Regions from separate parts of the Bacillus sp. NP247 genome, predicted to be linked through region 1. Evidence: a T-box and tRNA genes for the amino acid it is inferred to sense, from the RefSeq annotation. Region 1 holds a T-box; the other holds one or more tRNA genes.
What was found. The T-box of region 1 lies ahead of metG (methionine--tRNA ligase). A T-box ahead of a tRNA ligase gene usually reads a tRNA of that ligase, here a tRNA-Met.
Positions count from the first base shown of each region.

Region 2: it has a tRNA-Met gene. The T-box ahead of metG (methionine--tRNA ligase) is inferred to sense a tRNA for this amino acid. The anticodon was not compared.

Region 1 covers NZ_CP076653.1:2,225,717-2,235,724, reverse strand. Annotated here, with positions in the region: gene KPL75_RS11920 (M4 family metallopeptidase) at 1-1,164, shown strand, start outside; gene KPL75_RS11915 (metal-sulfur cluster assembly factor) at 1,209-1,526, opposite strand; gene KPL75_RS11910 (methyl-accepting chemotaxis protein) at 1,646-3,337, opposite strand; gene KPL75_RS11905 (methyl-accepting chemotaxis protein) at 3,540-5,234, opposite strand; gene KPL75_RS11900 (class I SAM-dependent methyltransferase) at 5,648-6,466, opposite strand; T-box leader at 6,580-6,850, shown strand; gene metG (methionine--tRNA ligase) at 6,901-8,535, shown strand; gene KPL75_RS11890 (hypothetical protein) at 8,576-8,830, opposite strand; gene KPL75_RS11885 (EamA family transporter) at 8,902-9,804, opposite strand; gene KPL75_RS11880 (sensor histidine kinase) at 9,945-10,008, opposite strand, start outside.
Region 2 covers NZ_CP076653.1:2,927,404-2,937,411, reverse strand. Annotated here, with positions in the region: gene groES (co-chaperone GroES) at 1-71, opposite strand, end outside; gene KPL75_RS15590 (CPBP family intramembrane glutamic endopeptidase) at 473-1,222, shown strand; gene KPL75_RS15585 (YdiK family protein) at 1,219-1,410, shown strand; gene KPL75_RS15580 (redox-sensing transcriptional repressor Rex) at 1,440-2,069, opposite strand; gene KPL75_RS15575 (ABC-F family ATP-binding cassette domain-containing protein) at 2,257-4,191, shown strand; gene tsaD (tRNA (adenosine(37)-N6)-threonylcarbamoyltransferase complex transferase subunit TsaD) at 4,606-5,622, opposite strand; gene rimI (ribosomal protein S18-alanine N-acetyltransferase) at 5,622-6,065, opposite strand; gene tsaB (tRNA (adenosine(37)-N6)-threonylcarbamoyltransferase complex dimerization subunit type 1 TsaB) at 6,079-6,771, opposite strand; gene tsaE (tRNA (adenosine(37)-N6)-threonylcarbamoyltransferase complex ATPase subunit type 1 TsaE) at 6,752-7,225, opposite strand; tRNA gene KPL75_RS15550 (tRNA-Asp) at 7,400-7,475, opposite strand; tRNA gene KPL75_RS15545 (tRNA-Met) at 7,479-7,555, opposite strand; rRNA gene rrf (5S ribosomal RNA) at 7,568-7,683, opposite strand; rRNA gene KPL75_RS15535 (23S ribosomal RNA) at 7,734-10,008, opposite strand, start outside.

The sequences.
Region 1 (10,008 bases):
GAAATTGGTAAAGTAAAGAATTATGATGGTGTGAAAAAAGATTTATATGTGTATGAAAAAGATGGTCAATACTATCTTGCATATCTTGTAAAAGCATCGGTTTCAAAACCAGCTCCAGGATATTGGCATTACTTTGTTGATGCAACAAATGGAAATGTTATTGAGAAATATAATGCTGTAGATAACATTACTGGATTTGGTTACGGAGTATTAGGGGCTAGACAATCATTTGAAATTGCTCAAGATACGAAAACAGGAGCGTTCAACTTATTTGATGGTACACGAGGACAAGGTGTCCATACATTTGATGCAGAGAATATGGATGAAAACTGGTTTAATTTATTCTCACAAATTCTTGGATATACAGGAGAAGAAATTACAAGTAAATCTAAGTTCTTCGAAGATAAAGCGGCAGTTGATGCGCATGTGAATGCAGGAAAAGTATATGATTACTATAAAAAGACATTTAACCGTAACTCTTTCGATGATAAAGGTGCGAGACTTATTTCTACTGTTCACGTAGGTGAGAAGTGGAATAACGCAGCTTGGAACGGTGTTCAGATGATGTATGGTGATGGCGATGGTAAGACATTCATTCCATTATCTGCTGGACTAGATGTTATCGGTCACGAATTAACGCATGCTGTAACTGAACATACAGCAAATCTTGTTTATAAAGATGAGCCAGGAGCGTTAAATGAATCGTTATCTGACATTATGGGTGTCATGGTTGAGAAGAAGAGCTGGGATTTAGGTGCTGATATTTATACACCTGGTAAACCTGGAGATGCACTTCGATCTCTGAAAGATCCAGCATCTATTCCGAATCCATTAAAACCTGGTGAAGGTTACCCAGATCATTACAATAAGCGTTATACTGGAACAGCTGATAATGGCGGCGTTCATATTAACAGTAGCATCAATAATAAAGCAGCATATTTAGTATCTGAGGGCGGCACTCATTACGGTGTGAAAGTTGTTGGTGTTGGCCGTGAAGCAACAGAAAAAATTTACTACCGTGCTCTTACTAAATATTTAACTGCAAACTCTGACTTTAAAATGATGCGTCAAGCAGCAATTCAATCAGCGGAAGATTTATATGGTAAAAACTCTAAAGCTGTTCAAGCTGTAACGAAAGCTTATGACGCTGTAGGCGTAAAATAATAAGAGAAAAAAGACCTGACTGGATTGTCAGGTCTTTTCCTTATTTAATCACGAATACCTAATGCGATTTTTGCCATACGTGACATACGTTCTTTCGACCATGGTGGATTCCATACAACGTTTACTTCTATTTCATTTACTTCAGGTACGTTCGTTGATAATACTTTCTTAACGTCGGATACGATTTGGCCAGCCATTGGACAACCGATAGAAGTCATCGTCATTGTAATGACAGCATTATTATTTTCATCCACTGTAACGTCATAAACTAATCCAAGATTGATAATATCAACACCTAATTCAGGGTCAATAACAGCTTCTAAGTTCGCATATAACTTTTCTTCAAATGCTTGTTGTGACATGTGTAGCACCCCCTAAATATTAATGATATCGATTCTCATTATAACGGATATATGTATAAAGTGCAGGAAATGAGCTCAAAAAAAATATTCCTCTTGGAAGAGGAATATTTTTAAAAAAGCTATTCAGTTTTAAAATGAGATACGAGTTGATCTAATTCTTCTACTGTTTGTTTCATTTCTTTTGCAGTTTTTGTCATTTCATTCATAACAAGGACTTTCTTCCCAGCAGATTGTGCTGTTGCGGCAGTCTCACTTGAAACTTCATTAGAAATTGAAGCGATGTTATTAAGTGAAGCATTCATTTCTTCAGCACTTGCGGCCATTTCTTCAGCAGTTGCTGATATGTCTTGCATTTGAGTAGACACTTTATTCACTTGACCAACGATTGTTGTGAAAGAAGAGCCGGCATCACGGATGACGTTAATACCTTCAAATGCTTCGGAACGACCTTGAGACATCATAGAGCTAGCAGTTTTTGTGTCATTTTGAATTTGCTGCAGCAATTGGTTAATATCCTTTGCCGCTGTTTTTGATTGTTCAGCAAGTTTACGAACTTCATCAGCTACGACAGCAAATCCTTTTCCTTGTTCGCCGGCACGAGCAGCTTCAATAGAAGCATTTAATGCAAGTAGATTTGTTTGTTCAGCGATATTAGAAATAGATTGTACAGCTGTATCAATATATTTTGTGTGAGTGATGAGACGTTCGACTACTTCTGATGTAGCATTCACAGCTTCATGTATCGTGGTCATTTGTGAAATGGATTTTTGGATTACAGTACTTCCATCGTTAGCATGTTCTTCTGTAGCTACAGCAAGTTCAGCTACAGAAGAAGCTGATTCAGCAATACGCTGAACACTCATTGCCATATCATCCATTGCAGTCGAGCTTTCCTCCATACTAGAAGTTTGCGATTGAATGCTTGCATTTAAATTGGACATCGAGCTTTGAACTTTTAGTGTCGCATCAAGCGATGTATTGGTCTTTTCTAGCATGTTTTCAGAAGCATTTTGTACTTCCACAGAAGTTTTTTGAACACGATTAATGATATGTTGTAGGTTTTCTAACACTTTATTAAATGATGTTGCAATTGCACCGATCTCGTCATTGCTATTTACTTGTAGACGAGCTGTTAGGTCACCCTCTTGGGAAGATAACTCTTTTAGTTTAGTATCAATTTGCTGAATTGGTTTTACAAGTTTACCAGAGAACCACCATGCAAGAATAAATGCAACGACAATACATATAACAAGTGATAAGAATACAACGTATTCAATTAGTAGTGATGATTGGTCAATTTTTTCAATGGATTGATCACGTAACTTAGCTTGTTCGTTGCTATAGTTTGTGAAATCACCAATAACTTTATAAACCGTACCATTTTCTTTAGAAGCAACTTGTAATGCTTCTTCCCATTTTTGTTCTTTCGCAAGAGTAACAACTTTATCATCAATAAATTGTCTCCATGTAGAACCTAATTGCATTGTATCTTTTACTTGCTGAGAAATATTAGGATTAGAAAGAAGCTTATCTTTTGAATCCTCAAGACGTTTACTCATTTCATGAAACTTGTCTAATTCGACTTGATCATGTTGCAGTAAATAACCTCTTAAAGCAGAAAGTTGTACTTGATAAGCGTCTCCACGTTCTTTTAACTCTGTTGCAAGAGGAGAAATTTCTTTTTGCAATGCTTCAGCTTTACGAGTCTGATCAATAGCGAAGAATAGAATAAAAGCTAAGGCAATGCCAAATAAAGCGCAAATCGTTCCCATCATGAACATTAATTTTTTTCGAATGCTAATAAAATTCATATGATTAAAAAACCTCCTTTGTGAAATTTGAGTATTAGGATTATCTTATATAACAATTTAAGAGAAAGCCTTATTCCAATTTAAAGTTGGAATAAAGCTTTCTTATTTCCTTTAGGAATTATAGCAGACAGAGTGGGAGAGAGAAAGATATATTTTTAAGTAAAAAAGAGGGGCTAAAAAAACAAATCCCTCTTTTTTACTATTATGCATTTGTTTTGAAATGAGAAACGTGAACTTCGAGTTCTTGTACTGCAGTTTTCATTTCTGATGACTTTGTAGCAATGTCTTTCATTACACTTACTTGGCCACCAGCTGAATGTGCTGTCTGTGTCGTTTCAGCGGCAACTTCGTTTGAAATAGAAGCGATATTATTTAAAGCGGCATTCATTTCCTCAGAACTTGCGGCCATTTCTTCAGCAGTTGCAGACATTTCTTGCATCTGTGCAGAGACTTTATTAACGTGGTTAACAATTGCTGAGAATGAAGAGCCAGCCGTACGAATGATTGTGATTCCTTGTGAAGCTTCTGATTGTCCTTGTGTCATCATTTCATTGGCTATTTTCGTATCCTCTTGAATTTGATGAAGTAAATGGTTAATGTCGGTTGCAGCTAGCTGAGATTGTTCCGCAAGTTTACGAACTTCATCAGCGACAACAGCGAATCCTTTACCATGTTCACCAGCGCGGGCAGCTTCAATAGAAGCGTTTAAAGCAAGTAGATTCGTTTGTTCTGCAACGTTAGAAATGGATTGAAGAGCAGTATCAATATGATTTGTATGTGTAATGAGTCGCTCTACCACTTGTGATGTAGCGTTAACAGCTTCGTTAATTGTATGCATTTGTGTAATAGATTTCTCAATGACTTTATTTCCATCATCTGCTTTTTCAGAAGTCGTAACAGCCAATCCAGCAACAGAAGAGGCAGATTCTGCAATACGCTGAACACTTGTTGCCATATCGTCCATTGCCGTTGAGCTTTCTTCGATGCTAGACACTTGTGAACGAATATTATGATCAAGTGTATTCATAGTTGCTTGGATGTGTGCGGTAGTATCCATAGATGCAGTCGTTTCGATAAACATATTTTCTGAAGCTTCTTTTACGCTTGTTGATGTTTGTTGAACTTGCTTTATTATACGTTGTAAGTTGGTGAGCATTTGATTAAAGGAATGTGCAATATCACCGATTTCATCTTTACTAGTTACGTGCAATCTCGCAGTCAAATCGCCATCTTGAGAAGCTAATTCTTTTAATTTCGCATCAATTTGTCGAATAGGTTTAACAAGTTTACCAGAGAACCACCATGCTAATAAAATAGATGTTAATGTGCATGTAATGAGTGAGAAGAAAATAATATATTGGATAAGAGATGATGAAGATTGAACATCAGCAATTAATGTGTCACGTTTTTCATTCTCTTCATTTGCGTATTTAGTAAAACGACTTAAAAGGTCATTTACGTAATCTGTTTGAGCTAAAGCAATTTTGGATGCTTCGTCCCATTTTCCTTCACGCGCAAGGGGGAGAACCTCATTATCTATGACGCTTCGCCATTTCGCACCCATTAAAATGGCCTCTTTCATTCCTTCAGGGAGTTTTTTATCACTTGTTACTTGTTCCCTAGTATCAGCTAATTTCTTTCCTTCACGGTTGAATTTATCCAACCCTTTTTGATCATGCGATAGTAAATATTCTTGTAAGCCAGCAACTTGTGCTTGAAACCAATCACCACGTTCTTTTAAAATGGTTGCTCTTTTCGATACATCGTTTTTTAATGTTTCAATTTCACTTGCTTGGTTCGTAGCGAATGTAAGAATAATAATGAGAGCAATGCTAAATAAGGAACAAATGCTTAAGAGTGTGAAGAGTAGTTTTTTTCGAATACTGACATATTTCATCGTTATCCCTACCTTTAATAAACTTATTATCTTAATTTATGGATATTAAGAACGGAATTAATAAATCCATTATTACGAAGTTATTAATCTGTTCAATGAAAATTATAGCAGATAATGGAAAGGGGGCAGATGAGTATGGGTAAATGTTCTTAAAATGTATACATTTATATATCAAAAATTCTTAAATAAAAATAAAAAATACTATTGTAATTAGAAATAACATCATGTATACTTCTAATTAGTTGATAACGATTATCACTATCAACTGTAACATTACTCTTCGTTATGTTGGTCATACCCCTTTTTGACGACGTAAGTCAGAGACGAATGTTGAAATATCTTGTGTCCTATTCTACAGAATTATGGTAATCTCCAACCTCAACTTATATGCGTAAGCATGCAAAAAAAGGATCCTATCCGTGAAGGGATCCTTTTTTGCATGTTGTCGCAATTAATGTATATAGACCGGGTATACGCTCTTCAATTCCTTCGGGTACAGTAGAAGGGAAGACCCACTTTTGATGAGATCCGTGTTCCTCAATCAATTTTTCAACTTTGAAATTTGTTTCCGCCATTGCTGTAATAATTTCTCCTAGTGTCCAGCGCCTAATTTTTGTTCTCGGTAAAGCGTATTTCTGTGATTCCGTAAGGAGAGTACTATAAGCTACGTCATCTTCAATAAGTTCTTCATCGAAATAATTTCCATTTGCTCGAAAGGATGGGTGATCTACTCCTAATAATTTTGTATAAACGGGATGATAGTCACGTAGTATAAAGGTCCCATCTTGCTTTAGTAAGTGAGAGATTATATGAAAGAGTGGCTTTAAGTCTAAAAAGTAATGGAGCACGCCAAGTTCCAGTAACACGATATCAAATGATTGAGATAGATTTAAATCTAGTACATCGGAAACGATATATTGAATAGAGACGCCAGCAGCTTCTGCTAGTTCATTTGCATATTTAGCATTACTTGCTGAAATGTCTACAACTGTTACATCGGCTCCTAAAAGAGCAAGAGCAACGGCTTTGTTGCCTTTTGATCCGAGTAAATTAATAATACGTTTCCCTTTTGGAGATTGTATGTAGGGTAAATAATGATCTATCTCGCGCATAGGATTTTCCATGAGCTTTTTCGCATAATCCTCTGGAGCCCCGTGGCGATTTGTCCAAGCTTCATAAGCAGCTGCGTTCCAGCTTTTTTCATTTATCGTGCTTAGTTGCTTTTGATTCAATCTTATCACTCCTTTTGTGAACATATAGTTATTCGGTGAATGAGTGGGATTTCCTGTTTTTTTGAATTGGAGTTTGATTTTTCTGTTATTAAGTCGTAAAATACGTGTTATACATAAAAGCGTTGAAAAGGAAAAGTAGAATGGAATCATTCTTTCCAGAGAGCTTCGGTAGCTGAGAAGAAGCAAGAATATTCATTTGAACAATGGCCTTTGAGCTTCGTCCTGAACTTATTAAATGATAATAGTAGGCGGCGACGAGAGTTGGTACTCGTTATCAAAACCACAGTATAAGAGCATATAGCTCCGTACTTGTTAAGGCTGATTATGTGAGTAATTGGCGAAATAAGGTGGTACCGCGACTGTTTATACAGCCCCGCCCTTATCTTTTTTAAGATAAGGGCGGGGCTTTTTATATTTTAAAGGAGGAATATAGGATGAGTATTTTTATTGGAGGCGCTTGGCCGTATGCAAATGGTTCGTTACATCTTGGGCATATTGCTAGTTTGTTACCAGGAGATATTTTAGCACGTTATTACAGGGCAAAAGGTGAGAATGTGTTGTATGTTTCAGGAAGTGATTGTAATGGAACACCGATTGCAATTAGAGCAAAACAAGAAGGGGTTACAGTAAAGAAAATAGCTGATCAATATCATGAAGAATTCGAGCGATGTTTTCATAATCTCGGTTTTACGTATGATTACTATACACGTACAGATAGTGAGCATCATCATGAAACTGTGCAAAAAGTCTTTTTACGTCTATTAGAAGAAGGTTATATTTATAAAAAAGTCGTTGAACAGGCTTATTGCGAAACGTGTACGCAATTTTTACCGGATCGATATGTAGAAGGTATATGTCCGCATTGCCATGAAGCAGCGAGGGGCGATCAATGTGATGCTTGTTCCGCTATTTTAGATCCACTCGATTTGTTAGAAAAGAAATGCAAGTTATGCGGTAGTACGCCATCAGTACAGGAAACAGAGCATTTCTATTTTGCATTGCATAAATTTCAACAACAAATTAAAGCGGCTGTAGAAATTGCAAAGCAGAAAGGGGCATGGCGCGACAATGCAATTCAATTAACAGAGAGATATTTAAAGGAAGGATTACAAGATAGGGCAGTATCACGTGATTTACCAATTGGGGTACCAATTCCTTTGGAAGGATATGAAGATAAGAAAATTTACGTATGGATTGAAGCGGTGACAGGGTATTATTCAGCGAGTAAACACTGGGCTGAAGAAGCAGAGAAAGCGGATCAAGAGTTTTGGGATAGAGATGCGAAAACGTATTATGTACATGGTAAGGATAATATTCCGTTTCATTCAATTATTTGGCCAGCGGTATTACTTGGAATAGGAGAAGAAGCGATCCCGCGTCATATCGTTTCGAATGAGTATTTAACAGTAGAAAAAAGAAAGTTATCGACAAGTAAAAACTGGGCAGTATGGGTACCTGATATATTGGAACGCTATAATCCAGATTCTATTCGTTACTTTTTAACAGTAAATGCACCAGAAAATCGTGATACTGATTTTTCATGGCGTGAATTCATTTACAGTCATAATAGTGAACTATTAGGCGCATACGGGAATTTTGTGAATCGGACATTAAAGTTTATTGAAAAATATTATGATGGCATTGTACCGAAAGGCACTATTAATGTAGAGCTGAAAGATAAAGTAGAAGGATTATATATAAATGTAGGGAAATCGATTGAGCAAACTAAATTTAAAGTGGCGTTAGAGACAATATTTGATGCAGTACGTTTTGCAAATAAATATTTTGATGAAAAGCAACCTTGGAAACAAAGAGAAGAGGACCCAGTTTCATGTGAGGAAACAATTTGTAATTGTGTTTATCTTATCGCTAATTTTGCAAATCTCCTTGAACCGTTTCTACCATTTTCAAGTGAAAGAGTTCGGAACACATTGTCGATTGTTAAACGAAATTGGGAACCTCAAAATACGTTGCCGAATAGAATTGATAGCGTGCAGCCATTATTTGAACGAATCGATATAAAACAAATTGAGCATGAGATAGAGAAGCTATATGGAGCGGTAAAGTGAGATAGAGAAAAAGACCTTTCAAATGATGAAAGGTCTTTTGTTATGCAGTAGGATTTTCTTTCTTATCTTTTAAAAAGAAAAGTACAGCAAGGATTACGAGAATAATAGCTGCAATATCATATGTTATTTTGAAGGTAGTATTAAAGTTTAGGTACTCTACTAATGGAGTTTTCACTGCTCCTGCATATATGCAAATAGGAATGAGAAGCAAATCGTAAAACTTCTTTTCTTTCATATATCTTATTAGGAAGAAGATACACATAATAACAAAAAACATGATGCTTAAAATAGTCATTTATACCTCCGAATCGATTTAAATGCATACCGTATTTTAACTTCATTTACATTTATACGCAATTTATGTTTTCACGCACTATGCACACGATTATGTTTTTTTTCTTTCCTAGCAGTAAGTAGTTGTGGTGTGAAAATACCAAGTAATATAACTACAATCCCAATCCACTGCATTAGCGATACAACTTCATGAACAAGTGTAATAGAAGCGATAATAGCCGTTGGTAATTCAGCTGCACCTAAAATAGTGCCAAGTCCTATTCCAACTTTCGGAACACCGATTGAAAAACAAATGACAGGTACAACAACGCCGAATAATCCGAGGAAGAAAGCATATTTCCATAGACCGGCATGCAGGGCACCGTCTGTTAAAAAAGTTGGCGGGAAGAATAGGCATACGATAAGAGTAGCGCTTGTTGTCATGAGAAAGCTTTTTGTATAAGGCGGAACATCTGTAGCAACGCGCCCACTTGCAAAAACATAGAATGAAAAAGAGACAGCAGCTAATAGTCCAAAGATAATACCTTTCGTGGAAAAACTTTGTCCGAGTCCGTCAAAGACACCACCAGCAAACAATGTACCAGTAAATAAAATAATAATAGATATAACTTTCTCACGGCTTGGAAATGTTCGATTTGCAATTGCTTCGATAACGACACCAATCCACGTGAACTGGAATAGTAAGACGACAGCGATAGATGCCGGTAGTTCTTCTACAGAAATAGCGTAGAAAATCCCAGTCATACTCATCGTTGTTCCGACTGTTAGTAATGAAAGGAATTGCTTTTTTGTTACTTTATGGCGTGAAAAGAAAAGAACGAGTAGAAGTAGTCCAATCCATCCGAAGACATATTGCCCTCCTAATAGTTGATGTGCTGAAAATCCGTCAATGAATCCGAGTTTGAAAATAGTTGAAAGTACGCCGTAGCTACAAGCTCCGAGTAAAACGAGTAATGAATACTTAAATTTCTCCATAAAAATCCTCCTTAAAAATAATAAAAAACGCCCGTTATCCTAATAAGGATAACGGGCGAACGAAACAGAGTAAGAGACTCTACAAAATTCCGCCATTCATACGAAGTATGAATTTGGGGTATGAAATTGTAGTAGGTTTTTTACATTGCTTTTGGGAATACAATAGAACATTTTACACCTTGAGGTGTGTTTTGTATCCCATAA
Region 2 (10,008 bases), 700 kb from region 1:
ATACCACTTGCTGTTTTTTCTTCTGCTTGAACAAGTTCAATTACAACGCGATCACCTAATGGCTTTAGCATGAACAATAACCTCCTCATTTTGTTATGTAAATTTTATTTATTAGCACTCAAGTCACACGAGTGCTAACACACTTCTAATAATAAATAATCTCAATTTCTTTTGCAAGTAAAAAAATCATAATTTTTTCGCAAATTACTATATATACTTTTCTATATAGAATCCTTCTTCCACTACCTTTACTATATGAATCGTTGTTTCCACCACTCGTATGTTACAATATGAAAGACACCCTAAGTTGTTTTCGCTAAACACACAACTTTTTCCTGTCTTCTATTTTAATTTCAAATAAAGATTTACAAAAGAATCATAATTCGAATGAAAGTTTATATGATAGGTAGCATATTTACATGTTATCCTACTTTATCTCATACACTAGAGTTAGAAAGGATGGTTAAACCATTTGAAGAAACAATATTGGTGGGTTATCGTTACATACATTTTAATGCAGTTATCAGGCATTGCCGGGTTACCACTTCTCCTGAAAACTGGACTATACGATAATAGGGGATTTACTAGAGAGGAAAAGATTCAGCTCATAACTGGTCATTGGGCTATCATTAGCTTTTTCATTGCATTATGCGTTGTACTTTGGTTACTCAGAACAGATATTCGTGACAGGCATTTAGATAAAACGCGCTCTACTGTTCCAGCTACAATTGGGTGGATTTTTATTGGTTTCTTCTTAGCACTGTTCTCACAAAGCATTGCCGGTATGATTGAAATGCGTTTATTAGGGATTACACCGGGATCTGAAAATACAGCAAGACTTATGGACATCGCAAGAACGACACCTTGGTTCCTTATCGTCATATCTATAATAGGACCTATTTTGGAAGAAATCGTATTTAGAAAAATTTTATTCGGTACACTTTATAAGAAGTTTAACTTCTTTATTGCCGCTATCATTAGTTCACTTGTATTCGCGGCGATTCATTTTGATTTTACTCACTTATTGGTATACACTTCTATGGGGCTCGTATTCGCCTTTTTATACGTAAAGACGAAACGAATTATAGTTCCTATTGCAGCTCATGTTGCAATGAATACATTAGTTGCAATTGCTCAAGTTTTAGTGAGTAATGAACAAATTCAAGAAATGATTAAAGAAGCTGAAAAAATGCAAGGCTTTATCGGAGGATTTTTAGTATGAGAAACTCACCATTGTTCATGGCTGCATTGTACTTTCTTCTTGGATGTATCTTTACACGCTTCGCCATTACGAACGTAACAGATACAATCTGGAATATGTGGACAATACTATTTGCAGTTATGGCAACAATTGATTTTAATTTGGCACTTCGCCTTATATTAGTTAAATTCACAAAGAAAAAACAATAATAAAACGCAGAGGTCATCTCCTCTGCGTTTTATTGTGGATAATTCTTCAAAAAGTAAACAAGCGTTTGTAACTCTACAGCTAAATCAATGTGATGAATTCTTATATTCTCTGACACATTTAAGCGTGCTGGTGTGAAATTTAAAATACCATGTACGTTTGTTTCTGCCAATCTATCTGCCACAGATTGCGCTACTGTAGCGGGTACCGTTAATATTGCCACTTGTATATCAGTTGATAAACGTTCTTCTAATTCATCCAAATGATATACAGGAATTCCTCCGATTTCTGTTCCAACTTTCTCTTCATTAACATCAAACGCCATTTCAATTTTTGTATTATTGTTTTTCGTGAAATTATAATGTAAGAAAGCGGTCCCTAAATTACCTACTCCAATAAGTGCCACACGTGTTATATCATCTTGGTCGAGTGTTTCACGGAAAAATGATAATAAATAATTTACGTTATATCCATATCCTTTTTTTCCTAACGCTCCAAAATATGAAAAATCTCTTCGAATAGTTGCGGAATCAACCTTTACCGCTTCACTCAATTCGGCTGATGAAACACGTTGCTTACCAGAAAGAGATAAGTTTTGGATAAATCGATAGTATAGAGGCAATCGTTTGGCAGTGGCCTGTGGAATTTTTTGCTGATCCATATAACCTCTCCTCTCTTCCTATCTTTATTCGTATACTTGAATCAAATACAAAAGTTTAGCACTCATGAATTTCCTTGTATAATAAAGAGAAGAAGTATTCTCTCTTTATTTTAAACTATACACTATTTTTAGTATGATTGAGAAATATAAACATGGCAAAGTTAAGAAATTATTTGAGGTGAAAACATTGATATTATTACAAGTGAATGGACTTTCGAAATTATACGGTGCAGAAACGATTCTTGCAAACATAAAATTGGAAGTACAAACAAAAGATCGTATCGCATTAGTCGGACGAAATGGAGCCGGAAAATCTACATTATTAAAAATAATGGCTGGCGAGTTATCTCATGATGGTGGTGAAATTATAAAACCGAAAGATGTCTCAATGGGGTATTTAGCTCAAAATACCGGATTAGAAACGTCTTTAACAATTTGGGATGAAATGTTAACCGTCTTTACACACTTGCAGCAGATGGAGACAAAACTTCGAAGGCTAGAGCAAGAGATGGGAAAAGAAGAAAACTTTTCAAATGCGGCTATATACGAGAAATTATTAGCTGATTATGACCAATTACAATTAGATTATAAAGATCAAGGTGGCTATCAGTATGAAGCAGATATACGCTCGATTTTAAGCGGTCTTGGCTTCCCAGTTGAAACACATCAGACGACAATTTCTACATTAAGTGGTGGACAAAAAACGAGATTAGCTCTTGGGAAATTATTATTAACGAAACCAGACTTACTTATTTTAGACGAACCTACAAACCATTTGGATATTGAGACACTAACATGGCTTGAACAATATTTACAAGGCTATCCTGGCGCGATTTTAATCGTTTCCCATGACCGTTATTTCTTAGATAAACTTGTTACACAAGTATACGAAATTTCTAATAAGGAAAGCCGACGATTTGTTGGTAACTACAGTAAATATTTAGACTCAAAATCAGCTCTATACGAGCAAGAGATGAAACGTTATGAAAAACAACAAGATGAAATTTCTAAACTGGAAGACTTTGTGCAAAAAAATATTGCTCGTGCATCTACGACAAAACGTGCTCAAAGTCGCCGTAAACAATTAGACAGAATGGAAGTATTAGCTAGACCATTAGGCGATTCTAAATCAGCTTCCTTCCACTTCGATATTGAAAAACAAAGTGGAAATGATGTTTTACAAGTTAAAGATGCAACTATTGGCTATGATGAAGATCCGATTATTGAACATGTAACTATGCGCTTAACTCGTGGGGATAGTGTTGCTTTAGTTGGACCGAACGGAATTGGGAAATCCACATTGTTAAAATCACTTGTGAATAAGTTACCTCTACTAAATGGTGATGTTTCTTTCGGGTCAAATGTATCTGTTGGTTATTATGATCAAGAGCAAGCTAACTTAACATCTTCTAAGCGAGTTTTAAATGAACTATGGGATGAATATCCCCTGCAACCTGAAAAAGAAATTCGCACTATACTAGGCAACTTTTTATTCACAGGGGATGATGTACTAAAACCAGTATCTTCTCTTAGTGGTGGACAAAAGGCTCGACTAGCTCTTGCAAAACTTATGATGCAAAAATCCAATTTATTAATTCTCGATGAGCCAACAAACCATCTTGATTTAAATAGTAAAGAGATTTTGGAGAATGCTTTAATTGATTACCCAGGTACTCTTCTATTCGTCTCTCATGACCGCTACTTTATTAATCGCGTAACGACAACGGTTGTTGAGTTATCAACAGAAGGTGCGCAAGAGTATTTAGGTGATTACGATTACTATGTGGATAAGAAAAATGAAATGATTGAACGCGCAGCATTTGAACAACAAGAACAGCAAGAAAATCAGGCACCAGTTCAAAAAACTGTAGCTCAAGAAAAATTAAATTATCTCGAAGAAAAAGAGCGTAAACAATTAGAACGTCAACGCACTCGAAAAATTGAAGAACTAGAACAAAACATCGTAAGCTTAGAAGAAGAAATTGCTACGTTAGAGGACCAGCTTTGCTTACCAGAAATATATGCAGATTATGAAAAGGCTAGTGAAATTACAACTAAAAAACAAACACTACAAGAACAGCTTGAAGCTTGTATGGCAGAATGGGAAGAAATGCATATATAAGAGAATTTAAAAGAGGAGGATGTCTCATAAGTCGGGCTTTTTGACGAGATGACCTCCTTTTTATTTTCTAATTCGGAATCAATACCATAATAAATGAAATTATATAAACAATTCGACAAGGATTGACAATAGTAGCACCTTATATAATAAGAGGCGGATGTTTCAAAATGTTTTTTGGACATCTCCTTGTTTTTTTATTTCCCAAAAAAGAATTTCTTCAAAGGTCAGACTTCATCTGCGTTATCCACAACGTTATACACATATCCACCTTTGTAATATAAACTCCCAAATAACTTTTCCACATTATCCACAACTGAACGAAAAGTTATACACATTTTATGCACACAAAAAAACCTATATTATCAACAGATAATATAGGTTTTATCCACAAGCTGTGGTTAATTTTGTGTATAACTATGCTTCAATATCTAATCCTGGGTTTGCATTTAAAGCTAATGTAGCGCGTTTTCCTTGTTCGTATGCAATTGTACCTGCAGCTGCAATCATCGCTGCATTATCTGTGCATAAAGATAGCGGAGGAATAATTAGCTCTATATTTTCTTTTTGTGCAAATTCTACTTCTAAACGTGCACGAAGCCCTTTATTAGCAGCTACTCCACCAGCAAGAAGCACTTGTTTTACATTATAAGCTTCTGCTGCACGAGACGCTTTCGTTACAAGTACATCTATTACACTTTCTTGGAAACTTGCTGCTAAATCTTCTGGTGCAATTTCTATACCGCGTTGTTTTGCGTTATGCACAGTGTTGATAACTGCTGATTTCAATCCACTAAAGCTGAAATCATACGAATCAGGTTCTAACCATGCACGAGGCAAATCAATTGTTGGTTTTCCTTCATGCGCAAGACGATCGATATGAGGACCACCTGGATAAGGCATTGATAATGTACGAGCTACTTTATCGTAAGCTTCTCCTGCAGCATCATCTCGCGTTTCACCAATCACTTCAAATGAACCATGTTCTTTCATATAAACAAGCTCCGTATGCCCACCGGATACAACTAGCGATAGTAACGGGAATTGTACTTCTTTTACTAAACGGTTCGCATAAATATGACCAGCAATATGATGAACACCAACTAGAGGGATATCATGAGCAAAAGCCACAGCTTTCGCTGCATTTACACCTATTAAAAGTGCTCCAACTAAACCTGGTCCTTCTGTTACAGCAATTGCATCAATATCATCAAAAGTGATATTCGCTTCTTTTAAAGCTTCTTCTAACACAACTGTGATTTCTTCTACATGATGACGGGATGCAATCTCTGGTACAACTCCGCCAAAACGCTTATGACTTTCAATTTGTGATGCAACGACATTCGCAATGATTTCCGTTCCATTTTTAACAACCGCTACAGCTGTTTCATCACAGCTTGTTTCAATACCAAGTATAATCGTATTTTTTTCCATTATATATTCACCCACATTACAAGACCATCTTCCTGATTGTCTGCATAGTATCGTTTACGAATCCCACCATTTTGAAATCCGTATTTTCTGTATAACTGCTTTGCTACTTCATTTGACACGCGTACTTCAAGTGTCATTGTTTTTACTCCTAACCCTTTCGCATCGGAAATGACTTCTTTCAATAAGGCATCCCCTAGCTTTTGACCTCTGTATTCTGGCAGGATAGCTATATTTGTTACATGTGATTCATCAAGAATTATCCACAATCCACAATATCCAATTACGAGACCATCTTTTTCTAGCACGACATAATGTGCATGTTCATTCACCTCTAATTCACGGTGAAAGGCATCTGCAGTCCAAGGGGTTGAAAAAGATGCTTCTTCAATAGCTACAATTTGAGCAATATCATTGAGTGCCATCTTTCTAAATATCATATCCATCTTCTGTAGGCCCCTATTGTTTTTGACTTTCTAACCATTTTGTTTCAGCTTCAGCTAAACGAAGATAGCTAGGAACAAACGTATGCACGTCTTGTTCTTCTTTTTGTAATCCTAAAAATGCTAATTCACTTGGTCTTGGGTTATTCTTAGTGAACGGAGCAAATACAGCTTGATCACCTAAATATTCTACAATTGTTTCTTTATGCAATTTAACATCGTTACCAATAAATAAAACAGGCTGTTCTTTATCTTTTAACATTTGCAACCAGTCAACAATAAGAATAATTCGGTCTTCTTCTATTGAAGTTATATGCTCTCCTTCATATGTATATAACCCCGTATAAATTTGACCACGTCGGCCATCAAATAAAGGACAAATTAGTCCATTAAAATTAGTACCATTTGCAGCCACCACTTCTAAACTTGATACACCTACAATTGGTATTTGAAGTGACCAAGCTAATGTTTTTGCAGCTGTCACACCTATACGAACACCTGTATATGATCCTGGTCCAGCTGCTACAACAATTTTAGTCAATTCTTTCGGTTTTACACCGCATTCTTTTAACAGTTTCTCTACAGCTGGCATAAGACGTACAGAATGGTTTTTTGTTAAATTTGTAATGATTTCCCCAATCACGTTCCCTTCCTCAATAAGGGATACACCCATTACGTAATTTGAAGTATCAATTGCTAGTACTTTCATCTTGTAATAGCTCCTCACATAATCTAGTATAGCGATCTCCAATTGGCTCGAGTACAATTTTCCTTGTATCATCTCCAGCATGGAATAAACTAATTTGCAACTTCTCATTCGGTAAATATGCTTCTATTAAATGAGCCCATTCTACTACTGTAATCCCTTCACCATAGAAATACTCATCAAATCCTAAATCTTCTTCACTTTCCGCTAAACGATACACATCCATATGATATAGCGGTAATCTTCCTTTATATTCTTTAATAATATTGAAGGTAGGACTATTTACGACTCTTTTCACTCCAAGACCTTTTGCTAGTCCTTTTGTAAAAGTCGTCTTGCCAGCTCCAAGATCACCTTCTAAAATAATTACATCTTGTACCTTTACAAGTCCCCCTAATTTTTCTGATAATCGCTGGGTTTCTTCGGAAGATTTTGTTGTTATTTCATATTTACTCACAGACTTCACCTACTTTACTCACAAAGTTCTCTGCTCTTTATTATACAGGTTTTAAATATATAAAAAAGTCCTTAGGAGTTTTCCTAAGGATAGTTTGACTGTCTTTATTAGTTTTTTGTTAAAACAAATAAAAAAATACGAAACAACTTGTTTCGTTCTTTTCTTTATATAAAATGGCGGTCCCGACCGGGGTCGAACCGGCGATCTCCTGCGTGACAGGCAGGCATGTTAACCACTACACCACGGGACCATTTGGTTGCGGGGACAGGATTTGAACCTGCGACCTTCGGGTTATGAGCCCGACGAGCTACCGTACTGCTCCACCCCGCGATGATATAAATAGCTTGGCGACGTCCTACTCTCACAGGGACAAGGTCCCAACTACCATCGGCGCTAGAGAGCTTAACTTCCGTGTTCGGTATGGGAACGGGTGTGACCTCTCTGCCATCATCACCAAACTATTGAAGGTATATTCCTTCAAAACTAGATAACATTTGCTTCATATTATATGGTTAAGTCCTCGATCTATTAGTATTCGTCAGCTCCACATGTCACCATGCTTCCACCTCGAACCTATCAACCTGATCATCTTTCAGGGATCTTACTAGCTTACGCTATGGGAAATCTCATCTTGAGGGGGGCTTCATGCTTAGATGCTTTCAGCACTTATCCCTTCCGCACATAGCTACCCAGCTATGCCCTTGGCAGAACAACTGGTACACCAGCGGTGCGTCCATCCCGGTCCTCTCGTACTAAGGACAGCTCCTCTCAAATTTCCTACGCCCACGACGGATAGGGACCGAACTGTCTCACGACGTTCTGAACCCAGCTCGCGTACCGCTTTAATGGGCGAACAGCCCAACCCTTGGGACCGACTACAGCCCCAGGATGCGATGAGCCGACATCGAGGTGCCAAACCTCCCCGTCGATGTGGACTCTTGGGGGAGATAAGCCTGTTATCCCCGGGGTAGCTTTTATCCGTTGAGCGATGGCCCTTCCATGCGGAACCACCGGATCACTAAGCCCGACTTTCGTCCCTGCTCGACTTGTAGGTCTCGCAGTCAAGCTCCCTTATGCCTTTGCACTCTACGAATGATTTCCAACCATTCTGAGGGAACCTTTGGGCGCCTCCGTTACACTTTAGGAGGCGACCGCCCCAGTCAAACTGCCCACCTGACACTGTCTCCCGGGTCGATAAGACCCGTAGGTTAGAATTTCAATACAGTCAGGGCGGTATCCCACCAGCGCCTCCACCGAAGCTAGCGCTCCGGTTTCAATGGCTCCCGCCTATCCTGTACAAACTGTACCAAAATTCAATATCAGGCTACAGTAAAGCTCCACGGGGTCTTTCCGTCCTGTCGCGGGTAACCTGCATCTTCACAGGTACTATAATTTCACCGAGTCTCTGGTTGAGACAGTGCCCAAATCGTTACACCTTTCGTGCGGGTCGGAACTTACCCGACAAGGAATTTCGCTACCTTAGGACCGTTATAGTTACGGCCGCCGTTTACTGGGGCTTCAGTTCAGAGCTTCGCTTACGCTAACCCCTCTCCTTAACCTTCCAGCACCGGGCAGGTGTCAGCCCCTATACTTCGCCTTACGGCTTCGCAGAGACCTGTGTTTTTGCTAAACAGTCGCTTGGGCCTATTCACTGCGGCTTTCCGTTAAGAAAGCACCCCTTCTCCCGAAGTTACGGGGTCATTTTGCCGAGTTCCTTAACCAGAGTTCTCTCGCACACCTTAGGATTCTCTCCTCGCCTACCTGTGTCGGTTTGCGGTACAGGCACCTTTTATCTCGCTAGAAGCTTTTCTTGGCAGCGGGGAATCAAAGACTTCGCTCCATAAGGAGCTTCCCCATCACAGCTCAGCCTTCACGATAAGCGGATTTGCCTACTTATCAGCCTAACTGCTTGGACGTGCACAACCAATCGCACGCTTCTTCTATCCTTCTGCGTCCCTCCATTGCTCAAACGATAAAGAGGTGGTACAGGAATATCAACCTGTTGTCCATCGCCTACGCCTGTCGGCCTCGGCTTAGGTCCTGACTAACCCTGAGCGGACGAGCCTTCCTCAGGAAACCTTAGGCATTCGGTGGACGGGATTCTCACCCGTCTTTCGCTACTCATACCGGCATTCTCACTTCTAAGCGCTCCACCAGTCCTTCCGGTCTGACTTCACTGCACTTAGAACGCTCCCCTACCACTGATACCATTGGTATCAATTCGCAGCTTCGGTGGTGTATTTAGCCCCGGTACATTTTCGGCGCAGAGTCACTCGACTAGTGAGCTATTACGCACTCTTTAAATGGTGGCTGCTTCTGAGCCAACATCCTAGTTGTCTAAGCAACTCCACATCCTTTTCCACTTAATACACACTTTGGGACCTTAGCTGGCGATCTGGGCTGTTTCCCTCTTGACTACGGATCTTATCACTCGCAGTCTGACTCCTAAGGATAAGTCATTGGCATTCGGAGTTTGACTGAATTCGGTAATCCGATGAGGACCCCTAGTTCAATCAGTGCTCTACCTCCAAGACTCTTACACTTAAGGCTAGCCCTAAAGCTATTTCGGGGAGAACCAGCTATCTCCAGGTTCGATTGGAATTTCTCCGCTACCCACACCTCATCCCCGCACTTTTCAACGTGCGTGGGTTCGGGCCTCCATTCAGTGTTACCTGAACTTCACCCTGGACATGGGTAGATCACCTGGTTTCGGGTCTACGACCACGTACTAAACGCCCTATTCAGACTCGCTTTCGCTGCGGCTCCGCCTCTTCAGCTTAACC